DNA from 4 places in the Bacillus methanolicus genome. Region 2 is predicted to be linked to each of the others. Evidence: predicted binding sites of a transcription regulator. Region 2 holds the regulator's gene; each other region holds the start of a gene.
The links. The regulator Rex, encoded in region 2, represses fermentation and respiration genes when NADH is low (regulators of the CRP and FNR family bind a similar motif). The targets are predictions, from matches to a motif close to TTGTGAAATATTTCACAA.
Positions count from the first base shown of each region.

Region 1: pflB (formate C-acetyltransferase) is a predicted target of Rex. The motif match lies at 2,091-2,108, and genes of this name have one in related genera.
Region 3: C0966_RS01660 (cytochrome ubiquinol oxidase subunit I) is a predicted target of Rex. The motif match lies at 1,690-1,707, and genes of this name have one in related genera.
Region 4: C0966_RS09050 (cytochrome ubiquinol oxidase subunit I) is a predicted target of Rex. The motif match lies at 2,516-2,533, and genes of this name have one in related genera.

Region 1 covers NZ_PNFF01000001.1:1,210,242-1,214,445, reverse strand. The annotation lists gene pflB (formate C-acetyltransferase) at 1-2,013, opposite strand, end outside; gene safA (SafA/ExsA family spore coat assembly protein) at 2,333-2,956, shown strand; gene C0966_RS06045 (cupredoxin domain-containing protein) at 3,007-3,465, opposite strand; gene C0966_RS06040 (DMT family transporter) at 3,746-4,204, shown strand, end outside.
Region 2 covers NZ_PNFF01000002.1:807,844-812,047, forward strand. The annotation lists gene C0966_RS15750 (ABC-F family ATP-binding cassette domain-containing protein) at 1-1,199, opposite strand, end outside; gene moaC (cyclic pyranopterin monophosphate synthase MoaC) at 1,341-1,835, shown strand; gene C0966_RS15760 (redox-sensing transcriptional repressor Rex) at 1,858-2,505, shown strand; gene C0966_RS15765 (YdiK family protein) at 2,598-2,798, opposite strand; gene C0966_RS15770 (CPBP family intramembrane glutamic endopeptidase) at 2,799-3,530, opposite strand; gene groES (co-chaperone GroES) at 3,820-4,104, shown strand; gene groL (chaperonin GroEL) at 4,194-4,204, shown strand, end outside.
Region 3 covers NZ_PNFF01000001.1:308,843-313,046, reverse strand. The annotation lists gene cydB (cytochrome d ubiquinol oxidase subunit II) at 1-238, opposite strand, end outside; gene C0966_RS01660 (cytochrome ubiquinol oxidase subunit I) at 240-1,646, opposite strand; gene C0966_RS01655 (ISL3 family transposase) at 1,967-3,181, opposite strand; gene C0966_RS01650 (siderophore ABC transporter substrate-binding protein) at 3,371-4,204, opposite strand, start outside.
Region 4 covers NZ_PNFF01000001.1:1,798,488-1,802,691, forward strand. The annotation lists gene C0966_RS09045 (cytochrome d ubiquinol oxidase subunit II) at 56-1,072, opposite strand; gene C0966_RS09050 (cytochrome ubiquinol oxidase subunit I) at 1,096-2,427, opposite strand; gene C0966_RS09055 (iron-sulfur cluster biosynthesis family protein) at 2,714-3,040, opposite strand; gene C0966_RS09060 (YolD-like family protein) at 3,116-3,451, opposite strand; gene C0966_RS09065 (DNA polymerase thumb domain-containing protein) at 3,478-4,204, opposite strand, start outside.

The sequences.
Region 1 (4,204 bases), on a different contig from region 2:
GTTGTTAACGCGGCTTTCATCGTCTTTTCCCAATGCTTTTGGAACGATTGAGAAAGTATTTGAAATACCATCCATTGCATAACTGAATGGCAGTTTAGCCACTGAAGAGAGAGACGCAAGCGTTCCTTTTGTATCGCGACCGTGCATTGGGTTCGCTCCGGGAGCAAATGGTTCTCCGGCACGGCGCCCATCAGGAGTGTTGCCGGTTTTCTTTCCATATACCACGTTAGAAGTAATGGTTAATATCGACAGGGAATGGACTGAATCGCGGTATGTTTTATGCTTGCGAAGCTTTTTCATGAACCGCTTCACGATATCAACGGCGATGCTGTCAACACGGTCATCATTGTTTCCGTATTTAGGGAAATCACCTTCAATTTCAAAATCGACAGCTAGACCGTTTTCATCGCGAATAACTCTTACATTGGCATGTTTAATGGCACTTAACGAATCAGCAACAACACTTAAGCCGGCAAGTCCAGTCGCCATCGTGCGCAAAATCTTAGTATCATGCAGGGCCATTTCAATTCGTTCATAGCAATATTTGTCATGCATATAGTGGATGATATTCAGAGTATTGATATACAATTCTGCGAGCCATTCCATCATATTATCAAATTTTTCCATGACTTCATCATAGTCTAGAACATTAGACATGATCGGTGTGTACTTAGGACCAACCTGAATTTTAAGCTTTTCATCTTTACCGCCGTTAATGGCGTAGAGCAGGGCTTTTGCAAGATTTGCACGCGCTCCGAAAAATTGCATTTGCTTACCGATTTTCATTGGTGATACGCAGCAAGCGATTCCATAGTCATCACCGTATTCAGGCCTCATAATATCATCATTTTCATACTGGATGGAGCTTGTTTTAATCGACATTTTCGCACAATACTTTTTGAATTCTTCCGGAAGCTGTGTAGACCATAATACCGTTAAGTTTGGCTCCGGAGCAGGACCTAGGTTATCAAGGGTATGCAGGAATCGGAATGAATTTTTTGTGACAAGTGCGCGTCCGTCTAATGCCATGCCGCCGATCGCTTCAGTAACCCATGTAGGGTCGCCGCTAAATAATTCATTATATTCCGGAGTTCGGGCAAATTTTACAAGCCGAAGCTTCATGACAAAATGGTCGACCAACTCCTGAGCTTCTTTTTCAGTAATAATGCCTTTCTCTAAATCTCTTTCAATATAAATATCTAAGAAAGTTGATACGCGGCCGAGGCTCATGGCAGCGCCGTTTTGTTCCTTGATTGCTGCCAAGTAAGCAAAGTACAGCCATTGAAACGCTTCGGATGCATTTGAAGCAGGCTTTGAAATGTCATATCCGTAACTTTCAGCAAGCTTCTTTAATTCTTCCAGCGCTCTGATCTGCTCAGAAATCTCTTCACGTAGACGAATATTGTCTTCAGTCATAATACGGCTTGTTTGTTTTAAATCTTTTTTCTTCTCACTGATCAGGAAGTCAACTCCATAAAGGGGAACACGGCGATAGTCTCCGATAATCCGTCCGCGACCGTATGCATCCGGAAGACCGGTAATGATTCCGGCTTTGCGGGCAAGCTTCATTTCATCTGTATAAGCATCATAGACTCCTTGGTTATGAGTCTTCCGATATTCTGTAAAAATTTTCACAATTTCTTCGTTTACCTTGAATCCATACGCTTCACAAGACTGTACGGCCATGCGGATTCCGCCGAACGGCTGCAGTGACCGCTTGAAAGGTTTGTCAGTTTGAAAGCCAACAACTTTTTCTAAATCCTTATTCAAATACCCGGGTCCGTGTGAGGTAATCGTAGAGACGATTTCAGTGTCCATATCAAGGACACCGCCATTATCCCGTTCTTGTTTCGATAAATCCATAACTTGCTTCCATAATTTTGTTGTAGCTTCAGTCGGACCTTCAAGGAAACTGTCAGAACCGTTATACTGTTTAAAGTTTTTTAAAATAAAGTCACGAACATTTACTTCAGTTTGCCAAGTTCCGCCAGTAAAACCTTCCCACTGTTTCATGATTTTCACCTCTCAAAATATATAACAGATTTTACATTTTTATTATAACAGATAACATGTGATCATTTTTATATAAATTGTGAAATATTGAGCATAAATGGTTAATTTTTTGTGAACACCTTGTTTTAAAAGGTTTATCTTTAGGGTGTATAGGTGTATAAATGATCAATAAAGTTTTTAAAATCAAATAAAACCTGATATTTTCAAAACTGTATTATAATTAATTAGCGATGATGAGAATCTGTTATATAAAAATCTATTCTATTAACACCATTTATTACCGGTTTCATCGTGTAGAATAGTTTGGTTAAATAAAACTATGAAAACATTAAAATCTCTATCAGTATCTTTATTGTTGTCTGTCGCTCTAGTCTTTGGAATAAGCAGCAATGCCGAAGCTGCGACTATACATACGGTTCAGCACGGTGACACAATGTGGAAAATTGCGGTTCGCTATCATGTTGGCGTTTCTGAAATTATTCAGGCAAACCCGCAAATTTCAAATCCGAACTTCATCTATCCAGGACAAAAAATTACTATTCCATGTTTGGATGAAGTTAAAAGCTATGAAAACCAAGTTGTCCAGCTTGTGAATCAGGAGAGGGCAAAATACGGTTTAAAACCGTTAAAAACAAACTGGGAACTTGCGAGAGTAGCAAGATATAAATCCCAAGACATGATCAATCGAAATTATTTTGACCATACTTCTCCAACATACGGAAGCCCGTTCCAAATGATGAAAAATTTCGGAATTACATACCGTACAGCCGGTGAAAATATTGCTGCCGGACAACGGACTCCTAAGGATGTAGTAACAGCCTGGATGAACAGTGACGGCCATCGAAAAAATATTTTATCAAGCAGTTTTACTGAAATTGGTGTAGGTTATGCAAAAGGAGGGGCATACGGTCATTACTGGACGCAAATGTTCATCGGGAGATAATAAGGGCAAAAAGCACTGGAATTGACGATATCCAGTGCTTACCATTGTTATTAATCTACTACAATGTATGCAATCATCGGGCCATTACGATCTTTGTTAGGATGCGTTAGGCAAATAAGCCTGTATATTCCTTCTTTTTTAAATTGCAGTGGTACTGTCGTTTCCTCACCTTGTTTAACAACGCCTTTTATGTCAGTTCCTTCGATAATATATGGATGTTCTTTTCCGTTTACACCTAAAATAGTAAGGCGGACTTTTTCCCCTTTGTTAACAAACACAGTACTTGGATCCCAGCGATATGCCTCAATTTCTTTCCCATCTCTTGTTTTTGCTGAAAATTCACCGGTAACCATATGAATCTCTCTTATTTGTTCGTCTTGATTCTGCTCCCGGCTGGTAACAGGAACCGAGCCAGATGTTCCAAAAAACCAAACACCGGCGGCCGCAAGCGTAATTATAAATAAAAGAAAAATCATCATAGTCCCTTTCTTAAGCACTATAAATCGCAATTTTTTCACCTCCAATCACTTGTCCATTACAATCATATGCAGGTAAGGGTTTAATACTTGTCTGTTTTTATTTATTATTTGATTTCAATCTTCACCAACCTAATATTTAAAAATACCAATTTGGATAAGGAAAACTTTATCATACTTTGATAGTCATTCTGTTGAATGATTGCTAAAATGAAATTTAAAGAGTTGTTTCTGCATATAGCGAAGCTGTCCCAAATAAAGGCACAGCTGCTTTTTTGTTGTTTGACTTTTCAACTTGAAGGAAGTGATGGCGGTGTCTAAACCTTTCGTTTATCTATTATTGAATGTGATTATGATGATCTGGGGATTAAACGTGATTGCCCTCAAAATTTTAGTCGAACATTTTTCTCCGGTGACGTTAACGTCGTTTCGGATATTTACTGCAGGAATCGTAGTGATTCTGACTTTATTATTCATCGGTCAGCTGCGGAAATTAACTTGGAAGGACATTATGTATATTTGTTCGGCAGCTTTATTTGGCGTCGTTGCACACCACCTTTTTCTTGCAGTCGGATTAACAAAAACGACAGCCTCTAACGCCGGATTAATTTTAGCTCTTGTTCCGTTAGTGACATCGGTGTTTGCGGTCGTCTTTTTAGGTCATCGGTTTACGGTGTTCAGATTTGTCGGGATATTGCTCGGATTTACCGGCGTGATGTTTGTCGTGTTAAACGGCAAAAGCGGAATTCACCTTGTGTCGATCGGTGATTTT
Region 2 (4,204 bases):
TGGTCATAGTAGCCAATTGTTACATTTGAGCCGTACTGTATTTCCCCTGAAAGCGCTGGAAGCTTTTTGACGATCGTTTTTAATAAAGTAGATTTGCCGATTCCGTTTGGACCGACTAAAGCGATGCTTTCCCCGCGGGTGATCCGGAATGAGATGTTGTCTGATACCTTATTCCCTTTGTATCCTACGGCCAGCTCATGTACTTTGAGGACGTCATTTCCGCTTTGCCGTTCAATGTCAAAAGAAAAAGAAGCAGATTTCTCATCGCCGAGAGGCCGGTCCATGATCTCCATTTTTTCAAGTTGTTTACGCCGGCTTTGCGCCCGCTTTGTTGTTGAAGCCCGGGCCAGATTTCGCGCAATAAATTCCTGTAATTTGGCTATTTCTTCCTGTTGTTTTTCATACTGCTTCATTTCTCGTTCAAAGTTTTCGGCTTTTTGCTGAAGGTATGAACTGTAATTGCCATGATATTTTTGGATTTGATGCCGAGAAATTTCATAAACTTGTGTCACGACCTTATCTAAAAAGTATCGGTCATGGGAAACGATCAATACCGCTCCATCATAGTTCTGCAAATATTGCTCAAGCCACGTTAATGTTTCAATATCAAGGTGGTTGGTAGGCTCGTCCAAAATTAAAATATCGGGCTTTGTTAAGAGCAGCTTTCCGAGAGCAAGTCTTGTTTTCTGGCCTCCGCTCAGACTTGAAATCTTAGTGGAATAATCGTACTCATGAAAATTGAGCCCGTGAAGGACAGAACGGATATCCGCTTCATATTGATAACCGCCTTGCTCTTTAAACTGAACTTGTAAAAGATCGTACTCTTTGAGAATGCGTTCGTAGGCAGCTGCATTTTCAAACACCGCCGGGTCTGCCATTTTTTCTTCTAATTTTCGCAGCTCTTTTTCCATTTTTTGCAGCGGTTCAAAAACAGTCATCATTTCATCCCAAATGGACAATTCGGATTCAAGCCCGGTATTTTGTGCTAAATACCCGATTGAAACGTCCTTTGGTTTTATTATCTCGCCTGAATCATACGACAGGTGCCCGGCAATGATTTTTAATAGAGTAGACTTACCCGCGCCGTTTCTTCCGACAAGGGCAATTCTGTCACGGTTTTGAACTTCAAGCTTTATATTCGATAAAATAAGATCAGCACCATAATATTTCGTTAATTGATTAACTTGTAATAAAATCATTTGCTCTCACCTCAGGTTACCATAAAACTAGTGTATCTTATTCACATTGTGTCGGCAATACATGTGATTTTGTGAACAATGTTACAAAGTTATCACACAGAAATGTCAAAATAGTGTATGATTTGTTGTGAGGTGTTTTTTATGGCTGAGTTTACTCATTTCAACGAAGAAGGCAGAGCGAAAATGGTAGATGTCAGCAGTAAGCCGGAAACGGTGCGAACTGCATTAGCACGTTCGAGTATTACTGTAAATAGAGAGTTATATGAAAAAATTACGAATAATAAGATAAAAAAAGGGGATGTTCTGTCAGTTGCTCAAGTTGCCGGGGTAATGGCAGCAAAAAAAACATGGGAAATCATTCCGATGTGCCATCCTATTCCTCTTACTGGAGTAGATATTTCATTTTTCTGGGAGAATGATCAGGAAAACTATATTCTAAATATTGAAGCCTCGGTTAAAACAAAGGGGAGTACAGGAGTAGAGATGGAAGCATTAACCGCAGCTTCCGTTTGTGCTCTAACGATTTACGATATGTGTAAAGCCGTTGACAAAGGCATGGTTATTGGAGAAACGTATTTGGTTGAAAAAACAGGCGGAATAAACGGAGATTATTTTAGGGAGAAAGGACGTAAATAAACAAAAAGGCGGTGAATGAAAGATGTCAAACGAAATGGTGAAAATACCCCAAGCAACGGCCAAAAGGCTGCCTTTATATTATCGCTTTTTGAAAAACCTTCATTCTTCCGGAAAACAAAAGGTTTCATCTGCTGAACTGAGTGAAGCAGTAAAAGTAGATTCAGCAACGATCCGCAGGGATTTTTCTTATTTTGGCGCTTTAGGAAAAAAAGGTTACGGCTACAATGTGAACTATCTGCTGTCTTTTTTTCGCAAAGCGCTTGATCAGGATGAGTTGACAAAGGTTGCTTTAGTCGGAGTCGGGAATTTAGGAACCGCATTCTTAAATTATAATATTCTTAAAAACAATAACACGAAAATTGAAATCGCTTTTGACATTGATCAAAACAAAGTGGGAAAAAAGATAGGGCAAGTACCTGTCTATCATATGGATGATCTTGAAAAAATAATGATGGAAACGGATATACAGGTTGCCATCTTAACCGTTCCTGTACCGGAAGCTCAATCAGTTACAGACCGGCTTGTTAATGCGAATGTAAAAGGTATTTTAAACTTTACACCGGCAAGATTAAATGTTCCGTCATCGGTCCGTGTCCATCATATCGATTTACTGGTCGAATTACAGTCATTAGTTTATTTCTTAAAGCATTATCCGCCGGAAGAAGATTAGCGAAGAAATTGTTCTTAATAATAATGCCAATGCAAAATAAGGGGTCTGAAGATCAGACCCCTTGTAGTTGCGCCACTGTTTGGCTAAGATTTTTATAATTTATTTGCATTTTTGATCTTAAAATGAAAAGTAATCATTCTGATTCCTGATCCAATATCAAATGTTGCTAATAACACGAGCAAGTAAGTAAAAAATCCCCAGCCGGTTTCATTCACATGTCGGATGGCAAAAAAAGTGAACAAAGTGCCCAGCAGAATATAAAAGATGCCTGAAATCAAGGGAGACTGCCTCATCTAAAATCCTCCAATAAAACTTTGAATTTTTTCCGCTTCGCGCAGAATTCTCTCTATATCTTCCCTGTATACGGACTGAATTAATACGACGAATGTATTCATTGCCACATGGGCAATGATAGGAACGATAATCCGTTTGGTTTTAACATAAAGAAAAGCAAATGTAAAGCCCATTGCAGAATATAAAATGATATGCTCAGGTTCAGCATGGGCCAGAGCGAATATTAAAGAACTGATCAGTGCGGATAGAAAGAAGTTCAGCCGCTTATGGAGCGCTCCGAAAATAATTTTGCGAAAAACAATTTCCTCTAAAATCGGACCAATTACTGAACTTACTAAAATAACAAAGGGAAAAGACTCAATAATATTAATAATTTGCTGAGTATTTTCCGAACCCATTTCAATTCCGACGATTCTTTCAATATTGGCTGCAATGTATTGGGCAAAAAGGGCCATGAAGACGCCGCCCACAGACCAATAGACAGATGAAATCGCGGAGGCTGCATTCCTTTTATTTGAACCCGCTTTGATTTCTTTTCTCAAAAGTAAAAGAACAATAATGAATGTAAAAGTAAAACTGAAAACCAGCCAATAAGGGACTGCGAGCACTTCCATTTCCTTGATACTTTTGCCGAAGAAAGCTCCTAAAAAAGTGATAAGCGGAATCCCAAACAGACCGGACAGATGCATGGCAATATACGTTATTAATATGAACCAATATTCTTTTTTCAACAGCATTTTACTCCTTTTGTTAAAAACTAATGGACTCTGTACCATTCTACTATTGACGGCAGGCTGTTTCAAATTCTATGGATTAAAGGAATAATTTAGAATCATTGAAGCATAATCTTATATGCAGCAAAAATCGATGAAGAAAATCGGGATTCCAATATCAAAAATTTTTTTCTTTAGGCTTGCAAAAGAGATTTGATTTATTTAATATAATAATTGTGTTAGCACTCAACGGGTGCGAGTGCTAATAATGATAATAATATATTTAAATTTGAGGAGGTTGTTTCCCTTGTTAAAGCCACTAGGTGATCGCATTGTAATTGAGCTTGTCGAATCCGAAGAAAAAACTGCAAGCGGTATCGTTTTACCGGACACAGCAAAAGAAAAGCCTCAAGAAGGTAAAGTAGTAGCTGTTGGAACCGGCCGTGTTCTTGACAGCGGCGAGCGTGTAGCACTTGAGGTATCTGTAGGCGATCGCATTATCTTCTCAAAATACGCTGGTACAGAAGTAAAGTATGATGGTAAGGAATATTTAATTTTGCGCGAAAACGACATCCTTGCTGTAGTAGAGTAAAATGAGATAGCCGTTCCAACTCATGGAGGCCAGATCAAACTACTCGGCTAGAATAACGATATGATAAAAATTAGGGGAGGTTTTTCATCATGGCAAAAGA
Region 3 (4,204 bases), on a different contig from region 2:
TGAACATCGTTGCATACCAGTTCGGAAAGGCTGCAAAAATGGACCCCGCTGCAGCGATTAGCCATACTTCGTTCGCGTCCCAGAAAGGACCGATTGTATTCACCATGACGGTCCTCTCTTTTTGGTCGCGGGCAAGAAATCGAGTCGACATTCCTACGCCAAAATCAAAACCTTCAAGAAAGAAGAAGCCGATAAAGAGTACGGAGATTAAGACAAACCAAAGTTCACTCAATTCCATCTTAAACACCTGCCTTATTGAACGGATCTGTTGATACAGTTGAATTTTCATCTTTATGCTCTTCCGGTCCATGCTTTATTTCACGAACCATCAAATAAACCATCACACTCGCAAGAATCGTGAAAATCAGCGTGTACATAATAATTGAAGTTAAAATGGTCTCTGGAGAAACATTTGGTGATACAGAATCTTTAGTCGTCAACAATCCAAATACCGTCCATGGCTGACGGCCCACTTCGGTCATGATCCATCCGAAAGTGTTTCCCAAAAACGGAAATGAGATAGCCGGAAGAAGCAATTTCAAGAACAAACTGCTTTGCTCAAGGCGCCCCTTTTTCCATAGATACAAACCAATCATTGATAATAAGATCATCGCTGTACCAAAGCCAATCATTAACCGGAAGCTCCAATACGTTGTCTTGACCGGCGGGATATAATTTGTCCCTTCGCCCACGATTGAATCGTATTTTTCCTCATATTCGGCTTGAAGAGTTTTCATTCCTTTTAGACTGCCTTCAAATTTAGAATAAGATAAAAAGCTTAATGCATAAGGAATATTTAGTTCATACTTATTTTCTTGTTTCTCTGTATCAATCCAGGCAAATACTGACCATGGAGCAGGATCAGGTGTATCTTCCCAAATACCCTCTGCAGCTGCCATCTTCATAGGCTGTGTTTTCACAAGATATTGTGCTTGGGCATGTCCGCTGAAGGCAGTTCCAAGACTTCCGATTAAACCAATGATTAATGCGAGATTCATGGATTTTCTGTAGAATTCAACATGTTTCTTTTTCAAAAGGTTATAGGCACTAACACCGGCAACGAAGAACGCTCCGGTACACAATGCACCTGTGATGACATGCGGAAATTCCACCCATAATTTTCCATTGGTGATAAGTGCAAGAAAATCAACCATTTCCGCCCTGCCATTTCTTATTTCATAACCGACAGGCACTTGCATAAAGGAGTGTGCCGTTAAAATCCAAAATCCGGATATCATAGACCCAATTGATACAAGCCAAATACTTGCCAAGTGTACTTTTTTTGGGAAACGATCCCAGCCAAAAATCCAAAGGCCAATAAAAGTAGACTCCATAAAAAAGGCAAGCAACGCTTCAATGGCCAGTGGCGCTCCGAATACATCACCCATAAATCTAGAATAATCGGACCAGTTCATCCCAAATTGGAATTCCTGAATAATTCCAGTTACAACCCCTACAGCAAAGTTAATCAGGAACAAATGTCCCCAAAATTTCGCCATATTTTTGTAAATCTCTTTTTTCTTCACAACGTATAATGTTTCCATTATCGCGATCATAAATGCCAGCCCAATGGTAAGCGGCACGAAAAAGAAGTGGAAGATTGTAGTCGTAGCAAATTGTATCCTTGCCAACATTACTGGATCCATCGTTGTTCCTCCTTTAAGAATTTCGCCAGAGTTAGTTCATAAAATGTTCATAATTTCACATGAATAAGCACGATTAATAATATGGAAAACTTGAAAACTCCACAAAAATAAACAGGCCACTTTCCGGGCGACGAAAACAATTTTTATTTCCATTCTCTATTAAAAGAGAATCTTACTTAACACTATAACAAAAAAACTGTCATAACACCTTTGACAGTTTGACAATTATGTTACAAAAAAACGACGAAAATCGTAATCAATGTTCTTAAAAAAATAGGTTCTCCGTCAAATGTTGGGGTGATGACTTTGTGTCCTCACCCTTATCCAATGTGAACCCCAATTCCTTTATACTGATGTGATAATAAAATTTTAGCCCTGAAGCGTTCAAAACTTCTGAAGCCAAAGGCATTCCGTTTTTGTACTTTGGTCAAATTATTGATCCCTTCCAAAAATCCGTTGGAACAGTCATAAACAAAACTGTTAAGGATTTCTGTCTGCCAGTTTTGAAAGGTCTTTATGGCCTTCTCCATCTCTGGGATTTCCGAAGCTTCAACCAATCGGTAAAACGCTTTTAACTCCTCTTTCACCACGGCAATTTGATCCCTGCCAATCTCTTTGGCACGTGTAAACCATTCTCGATAGTCCTTTTTGAGTTCGTATGCCTTCCTGAGCTCCTCGGACATATCCTGATAACGCTCTAAATACCAGCGTTCCTCTTCCGTAAGGCGGTCACTGGCCTTGTGGAAGACATGTTTCATTCGCTTGCACTTTTTACGGTCATAATCGTGAAAATCCTGTTGGACTCGCCTTCTCACCGCATCAAGCGCCCAGTAGATATACCGGCAGAAGTGAAATCGATCTGCGATAATAACCGGACGCCCCAGTGCTGCCTGGACAGCCGCCTTAAACGATTGGTTCATATCCATAATGACCACTTGGACCTGGCTTCCGTGCTTTTGAAGGTATTGCTTAATGGTTTTTTTATACCGATTGGGGAGGATATCCAATGGCTTTTTTGTCACCCCGTCGGCTATGATTAATTGGTATTTGCCTTCCTTCGTATCGCCTTTGTATTCGTCAATGGCAATGATTTTCGGCAATTCCTCAACCGCACGGATTTCACTGCTCGCCAAGCGGTCAAACCGGCGGACTACCGTCGACGCAGAAGTGCCATAGTTCTCAGCGGTTTCCTTGAAGGTCTTTCCTTTGATGGCCCGGATGGATACGGCCTGGTTCCACTCAATGGAAGTGCGTTGGTAGCGCTCGACTATGGAGTTTTTCTCAGAGAAACGTTTCCCGCAGCTGCATACATATCTCCGACGTCTATAAAAAATCTGGGTCTTTCGCTCAAACCATTTCAAATGCTGGATTTTCTGGATCCGGTAATCATGAACACGGCTTGTCCTTCTGTTACAACGGGGGCAACGATGCATCTTTCGTTCCATCTCCACATGAAACTGTACAACTTCCCCAACTTGTTCCACTTTGGTCAGGACAACCTCTTTTAAACCAAGAATATACATGATAAAATTCATATACACGCAACTCCATTCTTTAGACTTGTTTCTGGACAATTCAAGAATAAAGGAATTGGATGTTTGCGTGTATTTTTTATGCAAACGAAAGTGTGTTTAAACCCCAACAAATATTATAGAGCCAAAAAATAAACTACCTAATTCTACATTACTCGAATTAGGTAGTTCAAAAAATTTGTTTTATAGAAATTATTCAATGCCTTTTTCGATTTCCTTCACCATCTCAGCTACTGAAATCAAACCTCCACCTGACAGATACCAATAGTTAGGATCCAAATACACAATATTGTCATTCTTATATGCTTTCGTATTTTTTACTAATTCATTTTCAACCGTTGCTTTTGCAGACGAGCCGCCGCTTCCTTCTACCACCGCTCCTCTGTCAATAACAAATAGATAATCGGGGTCTTTCTCAACGATATACTCAAACGAAATGTTCTGGCCGTGTGTTGATACTTCAATATTTTCATCTACAGCCTGAACTCCAAATACATCATGGATCAAACCGAATCTTGAACCAGGGCCGTATGCACTGATATTCCCTTCATTTGCTAAAATGACCAACCCACTCTTGCCGCTTTCTGAAGCTTTTTTATGTAAAGCTTCAATTGATTCCTTCACTTTTGCCAGTTCTTCTTCCACTTCGCTTTCTTTGCCAAAGATTTCGCCAAGAGTTTTAGTATTCTTTTCAAAGGATTCCATATATCGAGAAGTATCAATACCTAAGAAGATAGTTGGAGCAATTTTACTTAATTCTTCATATGCATCTTGCTGTCTAGCGGATATGATAATTAAATCCGGATCGATCTCGCTGATTTTTTCAAAATCGGGTTCCTTTAAACCGCCTACATTTTCATACTTTGAATCTTTATATTTTGAAAGATATGTAGGAATATTTGCTTGAGGTACGCCCGTTACCTCTACTCCAAGCTTATCTAATGTATCCAGTACGCCAAAATCAAAAACAACCACTTTTTCAGGATTTTTCTTTACTTTTGTTTCGCCAAGCTGATGTTTAATGGT
Region 4 (4,204 bases), on a different contig from region 2:
TATTTTTCTATCAATAATATTCATTCTAAGTGTATCGAATGGGATCTCAATCTTTCTATTTTTTCCCTTTAACATAATCGGCATCAAACAAGAATAAACGCATTAACAAAATGATCGATGGGATTAATAGCAATAATCCTAAAATAAATGCGATGACAAGCGCAATTCCCATTGTCTCATTCGTGTAGCCGCTGTAAATGGTGACATAAGGGTATAAAAGATACGGCAAGTGGGAAGCCCCATAGCCAAAGAACGCAAAGAAAAATTGAAACATAACGAAGATAAAGGCCGTTCCGTAATTTCGACGCATCCAGATCAATACGGATGCGATGATGAAACAAATTAATGAAAGCACAAACATCCACCAGTAATGATCGAGAATATTTTCAAAGTGAGCGAAATTATGTTGTCTTAACGTAACAAAAACTAAGAAACTTGCCAAAATCGTCGGCAGGCTCCAAAAAAGGGCAAATCCGCGCAAAAGCTCAAGCGCCTTACGGTCATCTGCTCTGTCCGCATAATACGTAAGGAAGCTGGCACTTATAAATAAAACTGACACAATCGCCAAAATGACGACACTCCAAGAATAAGGGTTTATAAATAACTCTTTTGCTAAGAAGACTAACTTGTCTCCTCTTTTTTCAATAAAACCGCCTTCCGAAATCGTCAGAGCAGTTGATAACGAGGCAGGAATCAGCAGCCCTGTTGCTCCATATAAAAACATATATATGTTATTATCTTTTGCTCCGTAGTTATTGAATGCATAAAAGGAACCGCGAATCGCTAATAAAACGAGTGAAATACTTCCCGGTACAAGCAAGGCTGTTCCAAAATAGTATGCTGTATCAGGAAAGAATCCGACAATTCCGACAAAGAAAAAGACAAAAAATACGTTCGTTACTTCCCATACAGGTGATAAGTAACGGCTAATAAGCTTATTCATTATATGATCTTGTTTTGTGATTTTTCCATAATAAGCGAAAAAACCTGCGCCAAAATCAACGGAAGCAACAATTAAGTACCCATAAAGAAACAGCCAAAGAACAGTTATTCCTACTAATTGATTTTCCACCTTCAGCATCCTCCTTTCCTGGATTAATCGCGAAATCGATACTCAAGCTCTGCTTCAGCCGGGTTGTTGATAAACATTTTGCGAAGCACAATTGTACAAACTATGGCAAGCAGTGCATATAAGCCAAAGAACAACCACAACATCTCTCCTACTCCGTTTGAGGTAGTCGCTGCTTCCGATACTTTCATATATCCTCTTAAAATCCACGGCTGACGGCCAACTTCCGCCAAAAACCAACCTAATTCAATAGAAATCATTGCTAAAGGGCCGCAAAGAACAATTGCACGCAGCAGCCATTTATGTTGCATCCATTCTTTTTTCCATTTGGAAAAAACAACATATAAGAAAGATACAAGGAGCATAAACATAGCAAACATTACTTTAAAGTCAAACAAATAGTGTATATATAATGGAGGAGTTTCATCTTTTGGAAACTCATTTAACCCTATTACTTCCCCGTCAAAATTGCTGAAAGATAAAAAGCTTAGCATCTTCGGTAAATGAATGGCATATTTGACCTCTTGTTTATCTTCATCTAATACACCGAATAAAACAAGGTCGGCTCCTTTTTCCGTTTCAAAATGCCATTCAATCGCAGCTAATTTTTCAGGCTGGTGCTTTGCCAGGAACTTCGCGGACAAGTCGCCTGCGATCCCTGTCAGTATGGCAAAAATAAATGCTGATGTAACTGTTAAATGCAAAGCTTTTCTCGTATACTCTGTATTTTTTCCTCTTAAAATTTGGAATGCTGCAATCGTGGCCAGTATGAATGCAGATGTTACGTAAGCAGTTGCCAAGACGTGAAATGTTTTCGTTGGTGTTGCCGGATTAAACATGGCTTTAATGGGGTCTAATGTTGTGATAGCACCATCTACTATTTGGAAGCCTTGCGGTGTGTTCATAAATGCATTGACAGTCGTAATAAAAAACGCAGACATTGAGGCTCCAAGGACAATCGGAATCGATAACATCCAATGATAAAGCTGGTTTTTAAATCGATCCCACGTATATAAATAAATTCCTAAGAAAATGGCTTCAAAGAAGAAAGCGAATGTTTCCAAAAATAAAGGCAAACTAATCGCTTGTCCTGCAATCTTCATAAAGCTCGGCCATAAAAGCGAAAGCTGCAAACCGATACATGTTCCGGTTACTACTCCAATCGCTACCGTGATGACAAACCCGCGTGTCCAGCGTCTAGCAAGCAGTAAATAATGGGAATCATTCTTTTTAATTCCAATAAATTCTGCAATCGAAACCATCAAAGGGATGCCAACCCCAATTGTTGCGAAAATAATGTGGAAGGATAACGTTAAAGTCGTTAATATGCGGCTTAGCATGATATTATCAAATTCCATATGTTCCTCACCTCTCCATTTATTCGTTTTCACTATATTCATAGTATAAAACTTGTTTTGCCTCATGAGCTTTTAAGCTTTGAACACTTCGTGACAAATTTCACGAATTTTTTGTGAAAAACATTCATAAGTTCGAATTACATCTTGAACAAAATCCCTTACCATACTCATCAGAATATCGCGCCAGACATTAATATAAGGTGCATTTCACTGCACCTGTTGTTTTATTGTCCGACACATAAAAAAAAACGAGGCTGAGAGTCAGCCCCGCCTGATCTTATTTTTATTATTTTGTTTTATCAATAAAGCTCATTCTTCCGTTTATGATCTCGCCCGAACTTTTTAATTGAAAACAATTGGCACTTTCTAAAAAATCAATTTTCATTTTTTCATCCAGCAAAACTTTTGCCGACTTCTCTACAAAAATGCTCCTGTTGTTTGTGACAATTTCTTCGTCGTCACTGTCTGTTTCGCTGACGAACCAAAGAGCCGTTACACCGTTTACGGCGCAGCCGCATCCGTCTGTATCATATTTTAGCTTTAAATAACCTGTTTTTCCCGCCGTTTTCTCATCAAGTTTACTGGCAGCCTCGTCTGTTAATGTGATTTCCACCTGAATGCTCCTTTCTTGTTGCATGACCTTATTGTAGCATTTTGAGCTCCGTTTTTCTTTATCCGGCTCGCTTTTCTATTCATCTGCAAACCGGACATCAGCAATGCTTGAAATTTCAATCTGGTGCACTTCTTCAAAACGGTCGACCACATGGAGTTTTTTGGCTGTTTCATCCCAATAATGAATAGTGCCGATGACGAGCTGGTACCTCCGCCCCCTGTAATACGTAATTGCTACGCTTTTTTTAAATTCCATTGCTTCCGCCATCACTTCATTCATCACTTCAAGCTGCTGTTCATCGGGCTCTATTTTGTTCTCGTACATATCTTCCTTTGCCCAGTCTCTGAGCAGCTTTACATGTTCAGGAAGCATCATCGATGTCCATTTGATCCTTCCCCGGTCTCGTATCATCGTTTCTCCACCTCACTCCAGTTCGTTTACATTTTATGGCCGCCAACGAGAGTCGCCCGGTGTCTGGCTGTTCCGGCTTCCGTATAGGAAACAGCCCGCAGCAATGCCCCTGATCCAAACCGGCTGCGAATACGATCGACAGCATAACCGAGTTCGTGCTTTTTCCAACCGTTTAAATCAAACAGGCTGAGCTGCATTTGATTATCATCGACGATGTTTCCAAGTGAAATGGAAATTTTCCGGACCGTTTTTCCTTCATAAAATTCATGAAAAAGATCCAGACAAACCCGGTAAAGGTCCATTGTTACGTTTGTCGGCTGCTCAACCGTCCGGGAGCGGTAAAAGCCGCCGCCGAATTCATCCTGGCTGTAGCCGAGGCCAAAGCTGATCGTCCTTCCCGCCTTTTTGTGGTTTCGGGCTCTTCTCGCCACTTCTTCACACATTTCCAATATGACAGCTTTAATTTCATGCTCTTCCTTGTAGTCGCGCAATAGGACCTGGCTTTTTCCAAAACTGATCTGCCCTTCCATAATCGGCGCCCCGATATCGGAAAGGTCGACTCCCCATGCATGATAATAAAGCTGGTTCCCCATGATTCCAAATTTCTTTTCAAGTGCTTTCAAATCGTAGCGGGCCAATTGCCCGACTGTGAAAATTCCCATGCTGTTGAGCGTTTTTTCGACTCGACTGCCGATTCCCCACATTTCCCGGAGCGGGGAAACGTTCCACAGTTTTTTTGGCACATCCTCATAC